Regions from separate parts of the Bradyrhizobium sp. 4 genome, predicted to be linked through region 3. Evidence: predicted binding sites of a transcription regulator. Region 3 holds the regulator's gene; each other region holds the start of a gene.
The links. Region 3 encodes LexA, which represses DNA repair genes until DNA is damaged. Its sites were predicted from a motif close to TGTTCNNNNTGTGTTCNG; they were not measured.

Region 1: the regulator LexA is predicted to act here: its motif matches at 1,624-1,641, upstream of rmuC (DNA recombination protein RmuC).
Region 2: the regulator LexA is predicted to act here: its motif matches at 1,301-1,318, upstream of uvrA (excinuclease ABC subunit UvrA).

Annotation. Positions count from the first base shown of each region.
Region 1 is NZ_CP064686.1:7,193,786-7,196,761, reverse strand. Features, by position in the region: gene IVB45_RS34540 (GIY-YIG nuclease family protein) at 1-258, opposite strand, end outside; gene rmuC (DNA recombination protein RmuC) at 393-1,592, opposite strand; gene def (peptide deformylase) at 1,764-2,288, shown strand; gene fmt (methionyl-tRNA formyltransferase) at 2,423-2,976, shown strand, end outside.
Region 2 is NZ_CP064686.1:4,143,775-4,146,750, forward strand. Features, by position in the region: gene IVB45_RS19415 (outer membrane beta-barrel protein) at 1-214, shown strand, start outside; gene IVB45_RS19420 (outer membrane protein) at 447-1,136, shown strand; gene uvrA (excinuclease ABC subunit UvrA) at 1,414-2,976, shown strand, end outside.
Region 3 is NZ_CP064686.1:4,248,869-4,251,844, forward strand. Features, by position in the region: gene glp (gephyrin-like molybdotransferase Glp) at 1-1,005, shown strand, start outside; gene lexA (transcriptional repressor LexA) at 1,182-1,883, shown strand; gene IVB45_RS19940 (hypothetical protein) at 2,447-2,881, shown strand.

The DNA of each region.
Region 1 (2,976 bases), 2.9 Mb from region 3:
ATTGCTCTTCTCAATCAATCGAACCTTCCAGGCCCTGTTCCACTTTTTCAGCCGCTTCTCCCTTTTGATAGCATTCTCGGGATCGTCGAACTGCTCGAAATAGACGAGCCTTGCGACATCGTACTTCTCCGTAAAGCTCTCGATGACCTTGGACTTATGTTCCGCCACGCGACGAATGAGATCATTGGTCACGCCGATGTACAGCGTTCCGCCGATTTTGCTGGCGAGGATGTAAACGTAGTAGTGGCGTGTGCCCAACTGCTACCTCTCCCTCCGCTGTCATCGTCCGCGAAGGCGGACGATCCAGTAATCACCAGCGTCCCGGTTCAATCATGACTGCCGCGGCGTACTGGATGCCCCGCCTTCGCGGGGCATGACAGTGTGCCACAATCTCACTCCCCCGCCTGGAGCTTCCGCGGGAACAGTTCGGCAGCGCCGGTCGCTACGAGATGCGGCGCTTCCGGCGCATCGCTCTTGCTGAAATCGAGCTCCTCGATGCGCCCGGCGCGTTTCTCGATCTTGTCGGCGGAGATCAGCACCTGCCGCACGTCCTCGTTGGCGTCGGCAAAATGCTTCTGGAGCTTCAGCACGCGATCGCGCAGGCGGCCGAGGTCGTCGCCGAGCTTGATCACCTCGGTGCGGATCTGGTCGGCGGCGTCGCGCATGCGCGCGTCCTTCATGATCTGCTGCATCACCTGGATCGCCAGCATCAAAAGCGACGGCGACACCAGCACGACACGGGCGCGATACGCCTTCTGGATGACGTCGTCGAAACCGTCGTGGATCTCGGCGTAGACCGATTCCGACGGCACGAACATCAGCGCCATGTCCTGGGTCTCGCCGGCGACGAGATATTTCTCGGCGATGTCGCTGACATGCTTCATGACATCGCCGCGCAGCCGCTGCGTGGCGATGCGCTTCTCCTCGTCGGTGCGCGCGTCATGCAGCGCGGTCATCGCTTCCAGCGGAAACTTCGCGTCGATGCAGAGTGGCCGCTGGTCGGGCAGGAATACGACGCAGTCCGGACGCTTGCCGGTCGAGAGCGTGAACTGGAACTCGTAGGCGCCCTTCGGCAGACCATCCTGGACGATCGCTTCCATCCGCGCCTGACCGAAGGCGCCGCGCGACTGCTTGTTGGCGAGCACATCGCGCAGGGTCGTCACCTGCGTGGTGAGGTCGGTGAGGTTCTTGTGCGCGCTATCGATGATGCCGAGCCGCTCGTGCAGCGCGCGCAGGCTCTCCATGGTGTTGCGGGTGGTGTGCTCCATGGACTGGCCGACGCGGTGGGTCACCGAATCCAGCCGCTCGTTGACCGCGCGTGCCATGTCGGCCTGGCGGCCGGCCAGCGTCTGGGTCATGGCGTCGACCCGCCCCGAAGCCTCGCTCTGGGCATGCAGCATCTGGCTGATGCGCTCCTCGAGTTCGTCGGCGCGGATGGCGTTGGCCATCGCGAGTTCCGCCCCGCGCCGCCCGGAGCGCGCGATCACGACGGCGATCACCACCATCAGGATGAGGACCAGGGCACCGAAGCCGATCAGCGCGTCCACGGTGCGCACCGGCCAGTCGCCGAGCATGAAAATGATCTCGTTCATGCCCCTGCTTCTAGCCGATTCGCTCGGCCGCACGAACGAATAGCGAACATTTAGGGTAAATGCCCCGTTAAATTTTATGGTTAACGAAACCTGAAGTTTTATGGTTAGCGGAGGGTTAACGGGGTTCCGGGCCGGATTGACCGCATCGGGCGCGCGGCTTAAATCGCGGCCATGGCCCTCAGAGAAATCATCATCCTGCCCGACAAGCAGCTGCGTCTGGTCTCCAAGCCGATCGAGAAGGTCACGCCGGAGATCCGCAAGCTTGCCGACGACATGTTCGAGACCATGTACGACGCGCCCGGGATCGGGCTCGCGGCGATCCAGGTCGCGCGGCCGTTGCGGCTGATCACCATGGACCTCGCCAAGCCCGACCAGGACGGCGAGACCAAGCCCGAGCCGCGCGTCTTCATCAATCCGGAAATCATCGCCTCCTCCGAGGACCTGTCTGTCTATGAGGAAGGCTGCCTGTCGATCCCCGAATATTACGAGGAGGTCGAGCGTCCCGCGAAGGTGCGGGTGCGCTACATCGATCTGGACGGCAAGGTGCACGAGGAGGACGCCGAAGGCCTCTACGCCACCTGCATCCAGCACGAGATCGACCATCTCAACGGCGTCCTGTTCGTCGACTATCTGTCCAAGCTCAAGCGCGACCGCGTGATCAAGAAGTTCGAGAAAGCCGCCAAGCGCGCGGAGTGAGCCGGGTTCTCTCTCGTCCTCATGGCCGGGCTTGACCCGGCCATCCACGCCTTGCTTGCTTTGTCGCCAAGACCGTGGATGCCCGGGACAAGCCCGGGCATGACGGAGAAACAAGCCTTACCGAGCGCCGCCACATGCCCCTCCGCCTGATCTTCATGGGCACGCCCGATTTCTCCGTGCCGACGCTGCTCGAGCTCGTCGCGCACGGCCACGAGATCGTGGCCGTGTATACGCGCGCGCCCAAGCCCGGCGGCCGGCGCGGCCTGCAATTGCAGCCGACCCCGGTGGAAGAGGCCGCGCGAAAGCTTGGCGTGCCCGTGCTGACGCCGAAGACGTTGAAAACGCCGGAGGCGCTGGAAGAATTCCGCGCCTTCGACGCCGATGCCGCCGTCGTCGTCGCCTATGGCATGATCCTGCCGCAGGCGATCCTCGATGCGCCAAAGCTCGGCTGCTACAATCTGCACGCCTCGCTGCTGCCACGCTGGCGCGGTGCAGCTCCCATCAACCGCGCGATCATGGCCGGCGATGCCGAGAGCGGCGTGATGGTGATGAAGATGGATGTTGGCCTCGACACCGGCGACGTCGCCATGGCCGAGCGTCTCGCGATCACGGACACCATGACGGCGCTCGATCTGCACGATCGTCTGTCCCGGCTTGGTGCGGACCTGATGGTGCGCGCCATGGCCGC
Region 2 (2,976 bases), 110 kb from region 3:
GGGTGGTACGGTCGGGGCCGGTCTGGAGTTCGGCTTCGCCCCGAACTGGTCGTTGGGCTTTGAGTACGACCACATCTTCCTTGGCGATCGCACGATCGGCTTCACAACGCCCCCGGGTGGGGTCTTCGGCAGCGACCGGATTCGGCAGGACGTCGACATGGGCCTCGTCCGCCTGAACTATCGCTGGGGCGGTCCGGTGATCGCGAGGTACTGATCGAACTGACATCCATCAAAGCAAGGCCGGCCTCGCGCCGGCCTTTTTCGTTCCTGTTCCCATGGGGGAACCAAAGGTCAGTAATTGCACCATTTTCAGGCCGCTGTGGCTTTCCAGTGACACAACTTGCGGCTTCAATGGTGTAAGTACGGCCTCAGTTGGGCAAGTGAGTCCGATGCCCTTCCTTATCGTGGAAGGCACAATCAGAAACTGGGACTGGGATTAGTTGAAAATGAAAAAGGTTTTGTTGGCTTCGGCCTGTTTGTTCGCTCTCGCTGCCCCGGCTTCGGCCGCTGATCTCGCGGCGCGCCCCTACACCAAGGCTCCGGTGGCCATGGCTTCGGTCTACAACTGGACCGGCTTCTACCTCGGTGTTGTCGGTGGCGGCGCCTGGGAAAATTCCTCGACCGACCCGAAGATGAAGGGCGGCTTCGTCGGCGGTACCGCCGGCTACAACTGGCAGACCGGCAATGTCGTGTTCGGCATCGAGGCCGATGGTGCCTGGGCTGACGTCAGCGCGTCGGTCACCGGCCCCGTTGCCGTCCCCGGCTTCGGCCTCGTCAGCACCACCCTCAGCTCGAAGACCGATGCGATGGGCACCGTGCGCGGCCGCATCGGCTACGCCGTCAACAACGTCCTGTTCTACGGCACCGGTGGTTACGCCTGGATCGACAACAAGCTCAGCATCAGCGCGCTCGGCGTGACCGTTTCCGACAGCAAGTGGCACTCCGGCTGGACCGTCGGTGCGGGCGTCGAAGCGTTCTTCGCTCCGCAGTGGTCGGTCAAGGGCGAGTACCTCTTTCGCAGCCTCGGCGGCGAGACCTACTTCTCGGGCGCCCTGCCCACCGGCACGCTCGAGTTTCACACCGTGCAGGTCGGCGTGAACTATCACTTCGGGGGCCCGATCGTCGCGAAGTACTGATCTTCGCTATCGACGCCATCGTGTTACGAAAGGCCGGCCTCGCGCCGGCCTTTTTGTTTGCCGGGCACGTTACTGCGCAGTTCCACCCGCCCTGCTCCTGCCAGATGCCGCCAGCGTGCCAACAATCGGTTGACGATTCGCAAACGCCACTGGAAATCCGTCCCCGTTCTTCCTACGTTCGCTCACATACCCATCGGCGCCGATCCCGGTTCCGGGCGAAGCGCGCCTATTCAGTTGGCGCGATCGCGCGCTTTTGGATTCCCTGAGGACCACCAGGATGGATGAAGTGATCAAGGCGAAGCGCCAACAACAGAACGCGGGATCAAACCTGCGCGCAATAACGATCCGTGGCGCGCGCGAGCACAACCTCAAGAACGTCGACGTCGAGATTCCCCGCGACAAGCTGGTGGTGTTCACGGGGCTGTCAGGCTCCGGCAAATCCTCGCTCGCCTTCGACACCATCTACGCCGAGGGCCAGCGCCGCTACGTCGAATCGCTGTCGGCCTATGCCCGCCAGTTCCTGGAGATGATGCAGAAGCCTGATGTCGACCAGATCGACGGCCTGTCCCCGGCGATCTCGATCGAGCAGAAGACGACGTCGAAGAACCCGCGCTCCACCGTCGGCACGGTGACCGAAATCTACGACTACATGCGCCTGCTGTGGGCGCGCGTCGGCGTTCCCTATTCGCCCGCCACCGGCCTGCCGATCGAGAGCCAGACCGTCTCGCAGATGGTCGACCGCGTGCTGGCGTTGCCCGAGGGCTCGCGCCTCTATCTGCTCGCGCCGGTCGTGCGTGGCCGCAAGGGCGAGTACCGCAAAGAGCTCGCCGAATGGCTCAAGAAGGGCTTTCAGCGCGTCAAGATCGACGGCGCCTTCCATGAGCTCGCGGAAGCGCCTGTGCTCGACAAGAAATTCCCGCACGACATCGACGTCGTGGTCGACCGCATCGTGGTGCGCGCCGACATCGGCCAGCGCCTCGCCGAAAGCTTCGAGACCGCGCTGAAGCTCGCCGAGGGCCTCGCCGTCATCGAATTCGCGGACGCGCCGGCTACAGCAGCACCCGCGGAGGAGAAAAAGAAGACCGCAAAGATCCACGACAAGAGCGGCCCCGAGCGCATGCTGTTCTCGGAAAAATTCGCCTGTCCGGTCTCCGGCTTCACCATCCCAGAGATCGAGCCGCGCCTGTTCTCGTTCAACAATCCCTATGGCGCCTGCCCCGCCTGCGGCGGCCTCGGTGTCGAGCAGCATGTCGACGAAGACCTCGTCATTCCCGACAAGGAGCTCGCCATCGGCAAGGGCGCGATCGCGCCCTGGGCCAAATCCTCGTCGCCCTATTACATTCAGACGCTGACTGCGCTCGGCAAGCACTACAAGTTCACGCTGACCACCAAATGGAAGGATCTGCCCAAGAAGACGCAGAACGCGATCCTGCATGGCTCCGGCGAGGACGAGATCAAGTTCTCCTATGAGGACGGCGTCCGCTCCTACGACACCAAGAAGCCGTTCGAAGGCGTCGTCACCAACATCAACCGCCGCTATCGCGAGACCGAGAGCGAGTGGGCGCGCGAGGAGCTGGCGAAGTATTTCCACGACGTGCCCTGCGAGGCGTGCCACGGCTTTCGGCTCAAGCCCGAGGCGCTCTGCGTCAAGATCGGCGGCAAGCATATCGGCGACATCTCCGAGATGTCGGTGAAGGGCGCCGGCGCGTGGTTCGAGACCGTGCCGGAGGCGCTGAACACCCAGCAGAACGAGATCGCCGGCCGCATCCTCAAGGAGATCCGCGAGCGCCTCACCTTCCTGCTCGACGTCGGCCTCAACTATCTCACGCTCTCCCGCTCC
Region 3 (2,976 bases):
CTCACCATCATCGGCGAAGTCGCGGCGGGCCGACCGTTCGCGGGGATGGTCGGCGCCGGCGAGGCCGTGCGGATCTTCACCGGCGGCGTCGTTCCCGGTGGCGCGGACGCCGTCGTGATCCAGGAGGACACCGTCGCCGCCGGCAAGCGTATCACGATCAAGGAAGCCGCGATCGCCGGTCGGCACATTCGCCCCGCCGGCGTCGATTTCCGCGAGGACGACGTGCTCCTGCGCAAGGGAAGCCGTCTCACCGAGCGCGACCTCGCGCTCGCCGCCGGGATGAATCATCCGCACCTTGCCGTTTGCGGGCGTCCGAAGGTCGCGATTCTCGCCACCGGCGACGAACTGGTGATGCCGGGCAGCACGCCCGGCCACGGCCAGATCGTCTATTCCAACGGCTACGCCCTGCACGCGCTCGCCCGCAGCGAAGGCGCCGAGACCATCGACCTCGGTATTTCCGCCGACACGCTGGAGGCCACCACCGCCGGCATCCGCCGCGCCCGTGAGAGCGGCGCCGACATCCTGATCACGACCGGAGGCGCATCGGTCGGCGACCACGATCTGGTCCAGCAGGCACTGCGGGACGAAGGCATCGCGATGGCGTTCTGGAAGATCGCGATGCGGCCAGGCAAGCCGATGATGCACGGGCGGCTCGGCGCAATGGGCGTGATCGGTCTGCCGGGCAATCCCGTGTCGTCCTACGTGTGCGCTTTCCTGTTCATGGTGCCGCTGATTCGTGCCCTGTCGGGCCGTTCAGTGATTCACCATCGCCGTGAGCGCGCCGTGCTCGGCCGCGACGTCAGCGCCAACGACCAGCGCGAGGACTATCTGCGCGCGCATCTGGAGGAGCGCGACGATGGCACACGCGTCGTTCTTCCCGTCAATCATCAGGACTCTTCGCTGCTTGCGAATCTCGCTGCAGCGCAGGCACTTCTCGTGCGCGCACCGTTCGCGCCGAAGGCCGAAGCCGGCACGGCTTGCGAAGTGTTGCGGCTCCCTGTCTGAGCGCCCCGGCAATGCGCGTTCCGCCAACTTTGCTCTGTTCACGGTAAATTAAGCAGTTGCGGAACATGTATCGAACATATAGTGTCCGTTCATGATTTGTTTCGAGCATGTAGCGGCATATTGCCGAATTCAGCGTCTCGGAATCGGACGACATCAACCGGGGGACTTTGGTCGAGATGTTAACGCGCAAACAATACGAGCTTCTGCGGTTCATCAGTGAACGTCTGAAGGAAAGCGGCGTACCGCCCTCCTTCGACGAGATGAAGGATGCGCTCGACCTGCGCTCGAAGTCGGGCATCCATCGCCTGATCACGGCGCTCGAGGAGCGTGGCTTTATCCGACGCCTGCCCAACCGCGCCCGTGCGATTGAAGTCATCAAGCTGCCGGAGCTCCAGGCAGCCGCAGGCAGCCGCCGCGGCTTCACGCCGAGCGTCATCGAGGGCAATCTCGGCAAGGTGCGCGCGAGCTCCAGCCTGCCCGCGGACGAGGGCGAACGTCCCGTCGCGGTGCCGGTGATGGGTCGCATCGCGGCCGGCACGCCGATCGAGGCGTTGCAGACCCGCAGCCATACTATCAGCGTACCGCCTGACATGCTCGGCTCGGGCGAGCATTACGCGCTCGAAGTGCGCGGTGATTCCATGGTCGAGGCCGGCATCCTCGACGGCGACATGGCGTTGATTCAGCGCAACGAGAGCGCCGATACCGGCGACATCGTGGTGGCGCTGATCGACGACGAGGAAGCCACGCTGAAGCGCTTCCGCCGGCGCGGCGCCTCGATCGCGCTCGAGCCCGCCAACGCGGCCTATGAGGTCCGTATCCTGCCGCCTAACCGGGTGAAGATTCAGGGCAAGCTGATCGGGCTTTACCGGAAGTACTGATACCGGGCGTCCTTGATACCGGGCGTCCTTGATACCGGGCGTCCTTGATACCGGGCGTCCTTGATACCTGGCGTCCTTGATACCGGGGAGTACTTCATACTGGAGGTGCTTGGCGCCTCGCGCGCTTCCGATCGGTATCGCCGGTCAGAGATTGGAGCGGATCATCTTCCGCTCCGGCTGGATAGTCTTTCTGGTTCTGCACAGACTATCCGGCCCCTCCTCCGGCGCTGGCTCCTCGCGATGCCCACGAAGCAGCACCGCTGCGCGGCTCAAGTGTTCGAGGAAATGGCGGCCAGCGATCGTCCGCAACGTGCGGAATGCGATCGAGCAACCGTTGCAGCCAAGTCGGCAATATCCGGGCTGGCAACATTCGGACACGCGCCTCCCGAATGCATCGTAGCAGGCTTTGTTCCTATTGAATGCGGGAAAGATAATGTGATCGCGGCTTGCGGAACGCAGCCGCAGATTTGCCCACAACCAAGCAGAGCGTTCGTGCTTCCACTCTGATAGAGGCCTGCGCCTCGAAGAGACGCGGGTTGCTATCCCAGCATGAGGAGCACCCGATGTGTGACTACAGCCTACATGCCGTCGCGTCGCGCCCCGCCGAAGTCGGCGAGACGATCGTCACGACAAGCTTCCGCGGCACCTCGACGCGCGGCTTCGCCTCGGCAGCCGATCCGTCTGTTGCCGTCTGCCTGCTGCCGGGAACGGAGCTCGCCTTCGCCGACGACGTTCGCTACGACAATCGCTGGATCTGGACGCGCACCATCAATTCCCGCGTGGGCAAGTTCGGCAAGATCGACCCGCACGTTCCCGACCGCCATCATGACGCGATCGAATTCCCGGACGGCAAATATGTGCTGGTGACGCAGCTCGTCGAAGGCCAGCGCGCGACCGTGCTGCAACTGCCTGTGACCCAGCCGGTGACGGAGCGCGAGCACAAGGCGCAGGTCATCGCCGACAGGCAGCCGACCGTCACGCGCCTGCCGATCGGCTGACGCAGCCGCTACGAGGTCGGAGGTCAAGATTGAATCGCCATCGCCGGCGGTGGCCGGCGAGATGGCGTGGTTTGCGCCCAGCGAATCCGAGCAGA